DNA from 2 places in the Janthinobacterium sp. GMG2 genome. Region 1 is predicted to be linked to the other one. Evidence: predicted binding sites of a transcription regulator. Region 1 holds the regulator's gene; the other holds the start of a gene.
The links. The regulator HrcA, encoded in region 1, represses chaperone genes, less so after heat shock. The targets are predictions, from matches to a motif close to TTAGCACTCNNNNNNNNNGAGTGCTAA.

Region 1 (7,575 bases):
CCAGGGCAGCCTGGTGCCACGCGTACTCGAATCGTTCCGCCATGGCCGCACGGATGCGGCCATCTTCCGCGAAATGGGCGAGCTGGGCTTGCTGGGCACCACCATTCCCGAAGAATACGGCGGCGCCGGCCTGAACTATGTTTGCTACGGCCTGGCCGCACGCGAAGTCGAGCGCGTCGATTCGGGCTACCGTTCGATGATGAGCGTGCAATCGTCCTTGGTGATGGTGCCGATCAACGCCTTCGGCAACGAAGAAACCAAACAGAAATACCTGCCGAAACTGGCGACGGGCGAATACATCGGCTGCTTCGGCCTGACGGAACCGAACCACGGCTCCGACCCTGGCAGCATGGTCACGCGCGCCCGTAAAGTGCCGGGCGGCTACAGCCTGTCGGGCGCAAAGATGTGGATCACCAACAGCCCGATCGCCGACGTGTTCGTCGTCTGGGCCAAGGACGATGAAGGCGCGATCCGCGGCTTCGTGCTGGAAAAAGGCTGGAAAGGCTTGTCGGCGCCGGAAATCCACGGCAAGGTCGGCTTGCGCACCAGCATCACCGGTGAAATCGTCATGGATGAAGTATTTTGCCCTGAAGAAAACGCCTTCCCCGACGTGCGCGGCCTGAAAGGCCCGTTCACTTGCCTGAACAGCGCCCGCTACGGCATTGCCTGGGGCGCGCTGGGTGCGGCCGAAGACTGCTACCTGAAAGCACGCCAGTACACGATGGACCGCCAGCAATTCGGCCGCCCATTGGCCGCGAACCAGCTGGTGCAAAAGAAACTGGCCGACATGCTGACGGAAATCACCATGGGCTTGCAAGGCTGCTTGCGCCTGGGCCGCATGAAGGATGAAGGCTCGCCCGCCGTGGAAATCACCTCGATCATGAAACGCAACAGCTGCGGCAAGGCGCTCGATATTGCCAGAGTGGCGCGCGACATGATGGGTGGCAACGGCATTTCCGACGAGTTCGGCGTCATCCGCCACCTGGTCAACCTGGAAGTGGTCAACACCTATGAAGGCACGCACGACGTGCACGCGCTGATCATCGGCCGCGCCATCACCGGCATCGCCGCCTTCAACTAATGGACGCCTTGGCTTCCACCTTGCGGCCCGCGCCGCTGACCGGCTTGCGCGTGCTCGACCTGTCGCGCGTGCTCGCCGGCCCGTGGGCCGGGCAAATGCTGGCCGACCTGGGCGCCGACGTCGTCAAGGTGGAACAGCCTGGCCGCGGCGACGACACGCGCTCCTGGGGCCCGCCGTATCTGAAAGACGAGGATGGCCGCGACACGGCCGAGGCCGCCTATTTCCAGTGCGCCAACCGCAACAAGCGCTCCCTGTGCATCGACCTGGCCGCGCTAGAAGGGCAAGCGCTGGTGCGCAAGCTGGCTGCCGAATCGGACGTGCTGCTGGAAAATTTCAAGCTGGACGGTTTGAAGCAATATGGCCTCGATGCGGCCAGCTTGCTGGCACTCAACCCGCGTCTCGTCTACTGCTCCATCACGGGCTTCGGCCAGGATGGGCCGTACGCGGCGCGCGCCGGCTATGACTTCCTGATCCAGGGCATGGGCGGCTTGATGAGCATCACGGGCGTGCCTGATGGCCAGCCGGGCGCCGGGCCGCAAAAAGTGGGCGTGGCGCAGACGGACATCCTGACGGGCCTGTACGCCACCATCGCCGTGCAGGCGGCGCTGGCCGAACGGGAACGCTCGGGCCTGGGCCAGCATATCGACCTGGCCTTGCTCGACGTGCAGGTGGCGGCGCTGGGCAACCAGGCGGCCAATTACCTGTGCGGCGGCAAAGTGCCGCAGCGCATGGGCAATGCGCACCCGAACATCGTGCCTTACCAGGACTTTCCCACGGCCGATGGCGACATGATTCTGGCGATCGGCAACGATGGGCAGTTTTCGCGCTTTTGCGCCGTCGCCGGCCACCCGGAATGGGCGCAGGATGAACGCTTCGCCACCAATCCGCAGCGTGTGGCGCACCGGGCGATATTGATCCCCTTGATGCGCCAGACCACGGTCATGCGCACGACGGCCGAGTGGATCAGCGCGTTCGAGGCGCAAGCCGTGCCCTGCGGTCCCGTCAACCGCATCGACCAGGTCTTTGCCGACCCGCAAGTGGTGGCGCGTGGCTTGAAAGTGGAGATGCCGCACCCGACGGCGGGCACGGTGGCGCTGGTGGCCAATCCCGTGCGCCTGTCTCAGTCTCCGGTGCAATACCGTTTGCCGCCGCCGTTGCTGGGGCAGCATACGCAGGAAGTGCTGCAACAGTGGCTGGGATTGGACAGTGCGGAAATTGACGGCTTGCGTGAGCGCAAGGTGGTGTAAAGATTGATTGGAAGAACGTAGGTCGGATTAGCGCTTGCGCGTAATCCGACACCGCACCCAGCGCCAACAATGTTGTCGGATTACGGCCCGCAGGGCCTAATCCGACCTACGATTCTATTTACTTGAGTACCAGCTTCAACGCCGGCTTTTCGCCGTAATCGTCGTAGCGCTCATTGATGCCGGCGATACAGAACGTGATTTCTTCCAGTAAATCAGGCACTTGCGCCTTCATGGTCTCCGCATCCTGCACAACAATCTCGAGCACTTCGTTCGGCTTCAAACGGAATTGCGTCATGTTTTCGTCATCGCGCAAATAGCTGAGGCAATCGACCCAGGCATCCATGCTGTTGCCGTAGAACTCGGGGAAACCGAAGGCTTGCACGCATTGCGCGTGAAAGCTCGCTTCGTCGCTGATGTCTTTTCCATTCAGGATGGCAGTGGCCATGGTGCTCCTCAGCTCTTCAGCGACAGCACATCCTGCATGTCGAACAGGCCGGTCGGCTTGTCGGCCAGGAAACGCGCGGCGCGCAGGGCGCCGTGGGCGTAGGTGACGCGGCTGCTCGACTTGTGGCTGATCTCGATGCGCTCGCCGATGCCGGCAAACAGCACCGTATGGTCGCCGACGATATCGCCGCCGCGGATGGTGGCAAAGCCGATGGTCGACGGATCGCGTTCGCCCGTCACGCCTTCGCGGCCGTAGACGGCGCATTCCTTCAGGTCGCGGCCCAGGGCGCCGGCCACCACTTCACCCATTTGCAGGGCGGTGCCCGATGGCGCATCGACCTTGTGGCGGTGATGCGCTTCGATGATTTCAATGTCATAACCTTCGGACAGGCTTTTCGCGGCCAGTTCCAGCAGCTTCATGGTGACGTTTACGCCCACGCTCATGTTCGGTGCGAACATGATGGCCGTCTTTTCGGCGGCGGCGGCAATGGCGGCCTTGCCAGCGTCATCGAAACCGGTGGTGCCGATGATCATCTTGATGCCGTGCTCGGCGCAATACGCCAGGTGCTGCAAAGTGCCTTCAGGGCGCGTGAAGTCGATCAGGTAATCGGCGCCGGCCAGGCCGGTGGCCAGGTCGGACTCGATCAGCACGCCGGCAGGCTTGCCGAGGAAAGCGGCGGCATCCTGGCCGACGGACGGTGAGCCGGCGCGGTCGAGCGCGCCAGCGAGCACGGCGTCGGGCGCGTTGCTGACCGCTTCGATCAGGATATGGCCCATGCGGCCGCTGGCGCCAGCGATGGCGATTTTCAGTTCAGTCATTTTATTCTCTTACAACAGCTTATTTGATGGGTTCGGCAGCAGGTGCAGGTGCCGGCTCGGCGGCAGGCGCCGTTGCGGGTGCAGGGGCAACTTCAGGCTTGCTCACAGGAATAGCGGGGGCGGCATCGGCCGGCACCGGCACGGCGCTTGGCGCCACGGGCGATGGCACGACGGCGGCAGGCACGTCGGCCTTGGCGACCTTGGCGAATGGCGACGGACCGGCGATACGGTCGATGTATTCTTTCTCCGTCGGCAAGTTGCCGCCTTCGAAACGTTCCACTTTGCCATCCTTGCCGAAGTACACAACCACGCGGCTGCTGGTGGTTTCGCCACTGCCCCGGGCCAGGCGGAATGGGTAATCCCAGCGGTCGGCATGGAAGATATCGGTCAGCAGCGAGGTGCCGAGGACGAAACGCACCTGGTCGCGCGTCATGCCCACTTTCAACTGGGCCAGCATCTCTTCGGAGACAAAGTTGCCTTGTTGAATGTCAGGACGATAGGGCGAGAAAAACCACATGAATTTTTGCAGCGGCGTAATAGTGGTCGTTTGTGCGCCCTGTTCGGGGACCAGTTCCTTGCCTTCTTTTTGAGCAGCTGCCGGCTTTTCGCCAAGGATGCCACGGCTGGCGCAGCCGGACATGGCCAGCGCGACACAGACCATGCCTGCCACGACTGGTGCTCGGAATGAAATACGGTGCCAGAGAGATGGCAATACAGCCGGTGTTACGCGCATAAATGACCTCAATTTGATGAACAAAACGCCAGGAGTGGCCGGCCTGCCAAAAAATGCATATTTTGGCACTCCCCGCTAAAACGCTATATGATAAAGCACCTGACCCACATACGAGCAACAAACATGAGTAACAATCCTAGTGATCTCAAGGCAAGCGGCCTGAAAGCCACCCTGCCACGGCTGAAGATACTCGATATCTTCCAGAGTAGCCCGGTACGCCACCTGACGGCGGAAGACGTCTACAAGATTCTGCTGGCCGATAATATGGATGTCGGCCTGGCAACTGTCTACCGCGTCCTGACCCAATTCGAACAGGCAGGCTTGCTCAACCGCAACCATTTTGAAACCGGCAAGGCGATTTTCGAACTCAACGAAGGCTCCCACCACGACCACCTGGTGTGCCTCGACTGTGGCCGGGTCGAAGAATTCTTCGACGAAGAAATCGAAATCCGCCAGCAAAAAGTGGCCGAAGAGCGCGGCTTCAAGATCGCCGAACACGCGCTGGCCATCTACGGCAACTGCACCAAGACGGCTTGCCCGCACAAAACCGCCTGATTCGTTCCGGCCGCTCCCATGGAGCGGCTGGCGCATCAGGCAGTACGATCAATGATGGCTGAGCGCGCTTGACAGCAACTTGGCCGTGATATCGACAATCGGGATGACGCGCTCGTAAGCCATGCGCGTCGGTCCGATCACTCCCAGCGTTCCCACGATCTTGCCGTTGACTTCATACGGCGCCGTCACCACGCTCATTTCATCCATCGGCACCAGGTTCGATTCGCCGCCGATGAAAATCTGCACGCCCGTCGCCTTGCTCGACACGTCGAGCAGCTGCATCAAGCCCGTTTTTTGCTCGAACATATCGAACATCTGGCGCAGCGAATGCATATTCGATGACAGATCGCTCACGCTGAGCAAGTTGCGCTCGCCGGAAATCACCATGTCGTCGCTATGGTCGGCCATCGCCTCGCTGCCAGCCTCCACGGCCGCCTGCATCAGGCTGCCCATGTCGTCGCGCAACTGGCGCAGCTCGCCCTGCAGGCGCACGCGCACGGCGTCGAATGACAGGCCGCCATAGTTCTGGTTGATGTAGTTGGCCGATTGCACCAGTTGCGCCGGCGTATAGTCGGCCTCCGTCAGCAATAAACGGTTCTGCACGTCGCCGCCGGGCGCGACGATGACGAGCAGGATGCGTTTTTCGGACAGGCGCAGAAATTCGATTTGCTGGAACACGGATTCGCGGCGCGGGCTGAGCACGACGCCGGCAAACTGCGACAGCGACGACAGCATCTGCGCCGCGTTGGCGATGGTTTTTTGCGGCTGCGGCGTCTGCAGGCGCATGCGCGACTCCACCAGATGCTCGTCCAGATGCCGGACAGTCAGCAAGGTGTCGACAAAGATGCGGTAGCCACGCGGCGTGGGGATGCGTCCGGCCGAGGTATGCGGACTGGACACATAACCGAGCTCTTCCAGGTCAGCCATGATGTTGCGGATCGTGGCTGGCGACAGGTCGAGGCCGGAAATTTTCGACAAGGCGCGCGAACCGACCGGCAGGCCGTCGGCGATATATCGCTCGACCAGGGCTTTCAGCAGTGTTTGGGCACGTGTATCGAGTTGCATGGTGTTTTATTTAAGCAAGTATTTTATTAAGCAAGCGGCAACGAAAGCGGCCGAACGTGCATCAACAGCGCCTATTATGCACGTTCGTCCGCCCGGCGGCGATCAATCTTCCAGTTGCCCCTGCAGCCACAGCAGCAATTCATCAAAGTTGGCGCAGATGGCGTCGGGCTGCACGCCGGCGGCCAGGTGGGCGTCGCCACCCTTGCGGTTCATCCACACGGCACGCATGCCCGCCCCTTGCGCCCCCGTCACATCGAAATACAGATCGTCGCCGGCATACACGGCTTCATGGGGCGCCACGCCCAGCGCGGCGCAACCGGCCAGGAAGATGCTGGCGTCGGGCTTGGCCACACCGAAATCGCTGGCGGCGATCGATACCTTGAAATGCTGCGCCAGGCCGATAATTTCAAGGTCCGCATTGCCATTCGAAATGGAGCCGACCAGCATGCGCTGGCCCATCCAGGCCAGGCCAGGCAACACATCGTCATACGGCTGGACGCGATGGCGCGCCGCCAGGAACTGCGCGATGGCGCCATCGACGAGGGCCGGATCCTCGCCGGCGGCCTCGAAGGCGGTCAGCAAGCCCGCGCGGCGCAACTCGATCAGGTTGCCATGAAAATGCGGTTGTTCATTGAGCATGGCTAGCCGGTGCTGGCGCAGCACCTCGATGGAAAACTGCTGCGCCACCTTGGGCGCATGCGTGGCCAGCCAGTCGTGCAGCAGGGTTTCGGCGGCGGCAATCACGGGCGCGATGGGCCACAGAGTATCGTCGAGGTCGAACAGGATGGCCTTGGGCGGCACGGCAGGTTTTACAGGAGCAAGGGACATGGGATTCACGGTGGATGCCGCGCCACAGTGCGCAGCCTGCATCTATTGTCGCACCGATCGCTGCCACCGGCATGGCTGCGCCCCCGTGAAATGGGGCCGGGCCAGCGCTTCCCGGCGAAAAATTGTTACAGGGTGATACAAGGCAAGATCATTCAGCTTGCCAGATAGACTAAAATAGGCGCCATTCCAATGCGGCGCCAGCGTCCGCGTTGCGCTACCCAACCTAATTCGTTTTGGAGAATGTATGAAAAATTTGTACCTGCGCTCGATGCTGGCGGCGGCTTGCGCCGTCACATTGGCAGCCTGCGGCGGCAGCGGCGGCAACCTGTATCTGAGTGGCCAAGTGTCCAATCTGGCAAAAGACGGCCTGATTCTCCTCAATGACGGCGAACGCTTGCCGGTCTCCGCAGGCCAGACCTCGTTTGTTTTCACCAAGCTGGTCAACACCGATGACCGCTACGACATCAGCATCGCACAACAGCCCAAAGGCGCCGTGTGCACGATTACCAATAGCGCAGGCAAGGCATCGAGCTATACCGTGACCACTGCCCTGGTGACTTGCACGACCAATACCTACCCGCTGAGCGGCACGATCACGGGCCTGACCGCCGACGGCTTGACCTTGGCCATTGGCAACGCCAGCACCAGCCCGCTGAAAGGCAGCACGAGCTATACATTCCCGGCTGTCAATGACGGCATCGCCTACAATATTTCCATAGCGACGTATCCAGCGGGCCAGACGTGCAGTTTCGTGGGCTCTGCCAGCGCCAACGGCCGCGATGTCGTCGGGACCATGGGCTCAG
Region 2 (7,575 bases), 700 kb from region 1:
TCATCCTGTGGCTGTTTGCGCGCAAGCAGCGCCCGCGCATGGCCGTGGGCGCCATGTTCACCCTGCTGTACGGCTGTGCGCGCTTCTTCACGGAATACTTCCGCACGCCGGACTGGGAAGTCGTGTGGCTGGGCGTGCCGATCACCTCGGGCCAGATGCTGTCCCTGCCGATGATCGTCAGCGCCATCGCGCTGCTGGTGTGGGCATATAAAAGCCAGGTGATGGGCACGCCGCCCACCAAGGTCCGCCCGGCAAACACGTAAAACCGCTGTTCCCAGGTGGCGCGCCAGGCAGGCGCGCCACTTTCCCTCCCCCGCCTCCCGGCAACATTTCCCTCAACACAATTAAATTTCCTCGCGGAATAGACTTGCTGTTGACATCTCGGTATCATCGTTTTCACATGCCGCCACCGGGGAGTGCCTTGCCATGCCGCCTGCCGGACAACAACTGACGTACTCGATTGCGCTGGGTGCCAGCTATGTGCTGGCGCAGCTGGCCTTGACGGCCTGGGCCGGCACGCACGCGCCGTACGTCAGCTATGCGTTCAACATTGTCGCGCCCCTGCTGGCGCTGGCGGCCTGTTGCCGCTGCGCCTATCTCAGCGCGGCGGGCGCCGCCAGGACAGGCTGGGCCCTGTTCGCCGTGGCCATGCTGTTCTGGAGCACGGGCATGATATTGTCCGCCTGGCAGGATCTGAGCGGGCAAGTGGCATCCGACGCCACGTATTTTTCCGATTTCGCCTATTTCATGTATGGCGCGCCCCTGCTGCTGGCCATGTCGTCCGTGACGCACAGCCATCCCTCGCGCACGCTGCAATGGCTCGACGCCGTGCAAGTGCTGCTGGCGGCCTACCTGGCCTATACGGCCATCTTTTCCGTGTCGCCATTCGACCAGCGCTCGATCGCGCCGATTCCCGCCAGCCTACTGGTGCTGACCTACAACGTGGAAAACCTGGTCCTGGCCTGCTGTGCTTCGCTGCGTCTGCTGGCGCACCGCCGCGATGGCGGGCAAGGCCGCTTTTACCTGCTGCTGACGGTGTTTTTATGGTGCTATGCGGGCTGCGCGGCCGCGTATAACTATCTGACCCTGCATGGCGTGACGCAAGCATGGAGCGAAGTGCTGCCCAGCCTGCCGTTCCTGCTGCTGGTGCTGCTGGCCACGCGCGTCACGGCGGCGCAATCCGCAGCCGAAAATACACAGGCGCAGCAAGCCCCGCAAAAGCTGACCCTGCTGATCGACAATTTCAGTCCCATCTTCTTTACGGCCGCCCTGCTGGGCCTGGGCTTTGCCGTCATGCGCGCGCATTTCTACCTGGCGGCGGCGTCGCTGTTCGTCGCGCTGCTGGTCCACGCGCTGCGCTCGGCCACCCTGCAAAGCCGCTACATGCAAAGCGAACTGGCCTTGCGCGCCGCGCATGACAAACTGGAAAAGTTGTCGCTGACGGATGGCTTGACGGGCATCGCCAACCGGCGCTGCTTCGACCAGACATTGCAGCTGGAATGGCAGCGCGCCGCGCGCAACCATCAAGGGCTGGCACTGCTGATCATCGATATCGATTTCTTCAAAAGCCTCAACGATACCTTCGGCCACCCGTATGGCGACGCCTGCCTGGTGCGGATCGCGGCCGCCCTGCATTCCGCGCTGCCACGCGCCAGCGACCTGGCGGCACGCTTCGGCGGCGAGGAGTTTGCCGCCATCCTGCCCGCCACCGATGGCGACGGCGCGCTGGCCGTGGCGCACAAGATGCAGGAAGCGATCGCCGCGGCCGCCATCGTCCACGCGCCGTCGCGCGGCGGCCTGGTGACGGCCAGCATCGGCCTGGCACTGAGTTACGGCGGCCAGACGCCGGAACAATTGCTGGCCGCCGCCGACCAGGCCCTGTACCGGGCCAAGCAGAATGGCCGCAACCGGGTCGAAAGCTAGCCTTTCAGCTTATTGGTAATCACTTTCCATTGCGCCGGCGTCACGGGCGTGATCGACAGCCGGCTGCCTTTCTTGAGCAGCAGCATGTCTTCCAGTTCCGGCATCTGGCGCATCTCGGACAAGGGCAGCAGCGCCGTCTTCTTCACGCCGCGCACGTCGACACTGATCCAGCGCGGCTGTTCCTGTGTGGCCTTCGGGTCGAAATATTTGCCACCCTCTTCAAACTGGCTGTGATCGGGATACGCGCCGCTGGCCACTTCGGCCACGCCCGCCACGCCCGGCTGCGGGCAGCTCGAGTGATAGAACAGCACGCCATCGCCTGGCTGCATGCCATCGCGCATGAAATTGCGCGCCTGGTAGTTGCGCACGCCGAACCACGGCATGGTGTGCTGGGGCGCCGCCATCAGGTCGTCGATGCTCACTTCATCGGGTTCGGATTTCATCAGCCAGTATTGTTTCATGCAGACTCCGTATCAAAGTGACAGGCGTAAAAAAACGGTTGCGCATCAATGCTGCAACCGTTTTCAGTTGTACTACCAAGTTACTGCGAATTGGGCCCCGCCTGTGCCGCTATGCCGGCATCCCGAACCAAACGGTTCAAGGTGGTCACGTTAGTTCAATTTCGGGTTCGTCGAACGAGCGACGCTCACTCCCATCAAACAAAATTCGCAACCGATGCGCATAAATGGTTCAAGGAATATATGGCAATCGCGAACACCGCAGGGTAGACCCAAGTTTACTCCTTTGATCGCGCATCGCAAAGACAAATCGTCGCGTGCACGCTTAAAAAAGGTTTTCCTGGGGCGTCAGAGCGCTATCAAGGACAGTATGCATGGCCGAGATTTTCTGCTTCACTTCCAGGATCGTCAATTCCGACAGCGGACCTTGCGGCGACTTCACGGAGAGGAACTCCGCGGCCACGCCCAAGGCGGCCAGCACGGCGATGCGGTCGTTGCCCTTGACCTTGCCCGCGTCGCGGATGGCTTTCATTTTGCTATCGAGATAGATCGCCGCTTCGCGCAGCGCACGCTCTTCGCCGTCGCGGCACACCATGCTGTAGGACTGGCCCATGATATTGACATCGACACGCGGCATCACGCTTCCTTCTCGTTCTCGGCAATATAGGCGCCCGCTTCCGAAGCGGCTTGCTCCAGGCCGGCTTGCACCAGTTCGGGAATTTTTTCCAGCAAGGCTTCGACCCGCTCCTGCGCCTCGCGCATGCGCTGCACGTACAGCGCGTTCTCGGCGGCCAGCGCGGCGTTATCCTTGCGCAGTTGCGCGTTTTCACGGCGCAGCGCATGGGTCATTTCGGCCAGCAGGCCTATTTTGTCGGATAATTCGTTGAATTCGGAAATCATCCCGCCACTATAGGGCGGACGCTCCATGGGCGTCAATCGAATCACGCCGCTGTCACACATATTTACATCAATGCAGGTCAGTTGCCGTGAAATACACGCTTTTTCCGGCGCTTTTCGCCAAGTGCGCGCATCTGCCAGCGCCGCGATGGCAGCGTTTTACTCGTCGACGTAATCGGGTTCGATATCGAGTCCGCCATAGCGGTTTTCGCAAGAGCGGCGCGTCAGCGTCTGTTGTCCGCTCTTGCCGTCAAGCACCATCGTCAAATCGCGGCAAGTACGGCCGTAGCTACCAGGTTTGCCGTCCGTGCCCGAGGGCGTCAGGCGCACCGCCAGCGGTACCGCATTGCCCAGTCCCTTGTTGCTCCACTGGCGCGTCTTGCCATCCTCTTCATCCTTCAATGTGCGCACGGCGGCCGTCAACAGGGCTTGCTTTTCCTTGGCATTCAGCTTGGCGATGGTGACGTCGGACAGGAAAGGCGGATACACGACGGGCGCCGGATCCTTGCCCTGCACATCCCAGCGGCCGCTGTTCTGCGAACAGGTGCGGCGGCTCAGGTCCTGCGACTTGCCGCCCGCCGTGACGACGAATTTCAGGTCGCGGCAGATGTGCGCCTTCAGGCTGTGTTCCGTCATGCCGGAGTTGCTGAAGTTATATGTGACTTTGACCAGCACGCCGCGGTCGCCGCCGTTGTCCCACACGTGCGCTTCCTGGTCGTCGTCATCCTTGTTCAGATCGTTGAACAGGTCGCCCAGCAGCATTTCCTTTTGCTGCGGCGTCAGGGCGGCTACGGTGATCTCGTCGACGATGGTGGGCGTTTGCGCGGCGGCATTGCCCAGGCAGGCGAGACCGATGACAGTGGCGCCCAACAGGCGCAGGGCGGGATGGGAAGTGGTCAATGGCATGGTGTGCTTTCTGCTGCAGATAAGGATGTGTGGCGATATTGATATGCAATTACAATCATCTTATCAAAGTCCATAGTAAAACTGTGTTTCCTGTGCGTACAGGAACGCCGTTCGCCTGACGGGCATGCTAGAGTCGCGCCTGTTGCTGACGCCCGGGAACGAGGCTTGCGTTTGCGCAAACCCTGCGTAAATGCAGGCTGCGCAGAACGTCTAAGCTTATCTTCCCGGAGAATAAGCCCTTGAATAAGCCCCCTACCGTCCCTATAATTAGCACTCGTTAGTAGAGAGTGCTAACAAACTCTTTCGTAGCAATCCTCAGGACATGATGGTGTCTGCCGGGCAACAGCAGGGAACGCTACGCGGCGGGCGACGCCGCGATGCCACCACTGCCTAGCTGGCACGCACTCGATGACATGGGGTTTGCTTGACCGTTGCGGGCTGCTTTCAACGGCGGTCACTGAAAGCAGGTCTGGCGCTGTGCCAGGCATGTATTCATTTAGCAACACCTATCCATTGAACTTTAAGGAGTTTTGTATGAATCTGCGCCCATTGAACGATCGCGTCATCGTCAAACGCCTCGACCAGGAAACCAAAACTGCGTCCGGCCTCATCATTCCTGATGCAGCTGCTGAAAAACCGGATCAAGGCGAAGTCCTTGCCGTAGGCAATGGCAAGATTCTCGACGACGGCAAAGTCCGTCCTCTGGATGTCAAAGTAGGCGACCGCGTCCTGTTCGGCAAATACGCTGGCCAAACCGTCAAAGTTGACGGCGATGAGCTGCTGGTCATGCGCGAAGAAGACATCATGGCGATCGTCGTCAAGTAATTGTTTCCACGTTGTAGACAGATACATCCCGAAACTCAGGAGAATTGAACATGGCAGCTAAAGAAGTAGTATTCGGCGACGCAGCGCGCGCCAAGATGGTCGAAGGCGTCAATATCCTCGCCAACGCAGTCAAAGTCACCTTGGGCCCGAAAGGCCGCAACGTGGTTCTGGAGCGCTCGTTCGGCGCCCCTACCGTCACCAAGGATGGTGTGTCGGTAGCGAAAGAAGTTGAACTCAAAGACAAGCTCATGAACATGGGCGCGCAAATGGTCAAGGAAGTTGCTTCCCGCACCAGCGACAACGCCGGCGACGGCACCACCACCGCAACCGTGCTGGCACAAGCCATCGTGCGCGAAGGCATGAAGTTCGTTGCCGCCGGCATGAACCCGATGGACCTGAAGCGCGGTATCGACAAGGCTGTTGCAGCCACCGTCGAAGAACTGGCGAAAATCGCCCGTCCTTGCACCACGACCAAAGAAATCGCCCAAGTAGGCGCGATCTCGGCGAACTCGGACTACTCGATCGGCGAGCGTATCGCTGAAGCGATGGAAAAAGTCGGTAAAGAAGGCGTCATCACCGTGGAAGACGGCAAGTCGCTGAACGACGAGCTGGACATCGTTGAAGGCATGCAGTTCGACCGCGGCTACCTGTCGCCATACTTCATCAACAACCCAGAGAAACAAGTTGCCGTACTGGACAGCCCATTCGTCCTGCTGTGCGACAAGAAAATCTCGAACATCCGTGACCTGCTGCCGGTACTGGAACAAGTCGCAAAAGCTGGCCGTCCACTGCTGATCATCGCAGAAGACATCGAAGGCGAAGCGCTGGCGACCCTGGTTGTGAACAACATCCGCGGCATTCTGAAAACCTGCGCAGTGAAAGCCCCTGGCTTCGGCGACCGCCGCAAAGCCATGCTGGAAGACATCGCTGTCCTGACCGGCGGCCAAGTGATCGCTGAAGAAGTCGGCCTGACCCTGGAAAAAGTGACCCTGGCCGAACTGGGCCAAGCGAAACGCATCGAAGTGGGCAAAGAAAACACCATCGTCATCGATGGCGCCGGCGAAGCTGCCTCGATCGAAGCACGCGTGAAACAAGTGCGTGTACAGATCGAAGAAGCGACCTCGGACTACGACCGTGAAAAACTGCAAGAGCGCGTCGCCAAACTGGCTGGCGGCGTTGCCGTGATCAAGGTTGGCGCAGCCACCGAAGTCGAAATGAAAGAGAAAAAAGCCCGCGTTGAAGATGCACTGCACGCTACCCGCGCTGCCGTGGAAGAAGGCATCGTGCCAGGCGGCGGCGTAGCCCTGCTGCGCGCACGCGCCAACATCACGGTCAAGGGCGACAATCCTGATCAAGACGCTGGTATCAAGATCGTCCTGCGCGCAATGGAAGAGCCACTGCGCATGATCGTGCAAAACGCTGGCGAAGAAGCTTCGGTCGTCGTGGCAGCCGTACTGGCTGGCACGGGCAACTACGGCTACAACGCTGCCAACGGCACGTATGGCGACATGGTTGAAATGGGCGTTCTGGACCCAGCCAAAGTGACCCGTTCGGCGCTGCAAAACGCCGCTTCGATCGCTTCGCTGATGCTGACGACCGACTGCATGGTCTGCGAAATCGCTGACGACAAAGCAGGCGGCGGCATGGGCGGCGGCATGGGTGGTATGGGCGGCATGGGCGGCATGGACGGCATGATGTAATGTCCGGCGGCCAGTCGCGCAGGCGACGGCGCGACTGGCCGCATACGCCGGGACAGGGCTGGCAGACCAAAAGCTGTCAGCCCCTCCCCGGCGGCCCCAAAAGCCACCTTCTACGGAAGGTGGCTTTTTTTCGTCTATGAATTTGGCAAACCCGTTTGGCAAACCCGTTGGCAAGCCCGGCGATTGCCCGCCTGCCCGTTTTGCTTTAGCATGGCCGCCATCGTCGTTCTTTCTCATCCCACCATCATGCCGCCACGCGCCTCTTCTTCCAAAACCACCATCATCGCCGGCATCCTGGCCGGCTTGCTGGCCGCCGGCCTCGGCGCTTTCTACCTGCACCAGCAATCCGCGCCGCACGGTGACCATGCCAAGGCCTCAAGCAGCCAGACGACGGCGCAAGAACAGAACGCACGCGCCGTCGATGCCTTGCTGGCTTTGCCGGAAATCAAGGCCTGGTCGGCGCATATCGAAAAGGCTTCGGGCGGCCGCGCGCACGGCGCCGTGATGGAAACGTCGCCCGAGACGCGCCTCGTCGATGGCGTCGCCTGCTATCAGCTGAGCTTTTTCGAAAGCACGCCCGATGCGGCGCACCGCTGGGAAAGTTTCGTCGTCACGCCCGACGGCAAGCGCATCCTCGTCGACGACACCGTCAGCGGCGACCTGATCAGCCTGGAACAATGGCGCAAGGACAACGCGCCCATGCAGCGCATCGCCACGCAGTAACGCCCTACACCGGCGAGCCTTGCGGCGGGACGCTGGCGTTGCAGCGCAAGCTTTACTTTCTGGCATCGAAGACCGATACTCGCCCACATGCCCGCCATCACTGTCCGCCCCCTCACGCCAGACGACGCCAGCGCCTACCGCGC

Region 2: groES (co-chaperone GroES) is a predicted target of HrcA. The motif match lies at 4,452-4,478, and genes of this name have one in related genera.

Annotation. Positions count from the first base shown of each region.
Region 1 covers NZ_JAXAWA010000001.1:130,404-137,978, reverse strand. Annotated here, with positions in the region: gene SKZ59_RS00605 (acyl-CoA dehydrogenase) at 1-1,081, shown strand, start outside; gene SKZ59_RS00600 (CaiB/BaiF CoA-transferase family protein) at 1,081-2,328, shown strand; gene SKZ59_RS00595 (barstar family protein) at 2,447-2,773, opposite strand; gene dapB (4-hydroxy-tetrahydrodipicolinate reductase) at 2,782-3,591, opposite strand; gene SKZ59_RS00585 (outer membrane protein assembly factor BamE) at 3,611-4,252, opposite strand; gene fur (ferric iron uptake transcriptional regulator) at 4,448-4,879, shown strand; gene hrcA (heat-inducible transcriptional repressor HrcA) at 4,928-5,944, opposite strand; gene SKZ59_RS00570 (HAD family hydrolase) at 6,047-6,772, opposite strand; gene SKZ59_RS00565 (hypothetical protein) at 7,017-7,575, shown strand, end outside.
Region 2 covers NZ_JAXAWA010000001.1:831,106-838,680, reverse strand. Annotated here, with positions in the region: gene lgt (prolipoprotein diacylglyceryl transferase) at 1-263, shown strand, start outside; gene SKZ59_RS03760 (GGDEF domain-containing protein) at 427-1,923, shown strand; gene SKZ59_RS03755 (EVE domain-containing protein) at 1,920-2,384, opposite strand; RNA gene ssrS (6S RNA) at 2,475-2,652, opposite strand; gene SKZ59_RS03745 (cell division protein ZapA) at 2,707-3,018, opposite strand; gene SKZ59_RS03740 (hypothetical protein) at 3,018-3,281, opposite strand; gene SKZ59_RS03735 (hypothetical protein) at 3,438-4,184, opposite strand; gene groES (co-chaperone GroES) at 4,719-5,009, shown strand; gene groL (chaperonin GroEL) at 5,060-6,709, shown strand; gene SKZ59_RS03720 (hypothetical protein) at 6,920-7,432, shown strand; gene SKZ59_RS03715 (GNAT family N-acetyltransferase) at 7,520-7,575, shown strand, end outside.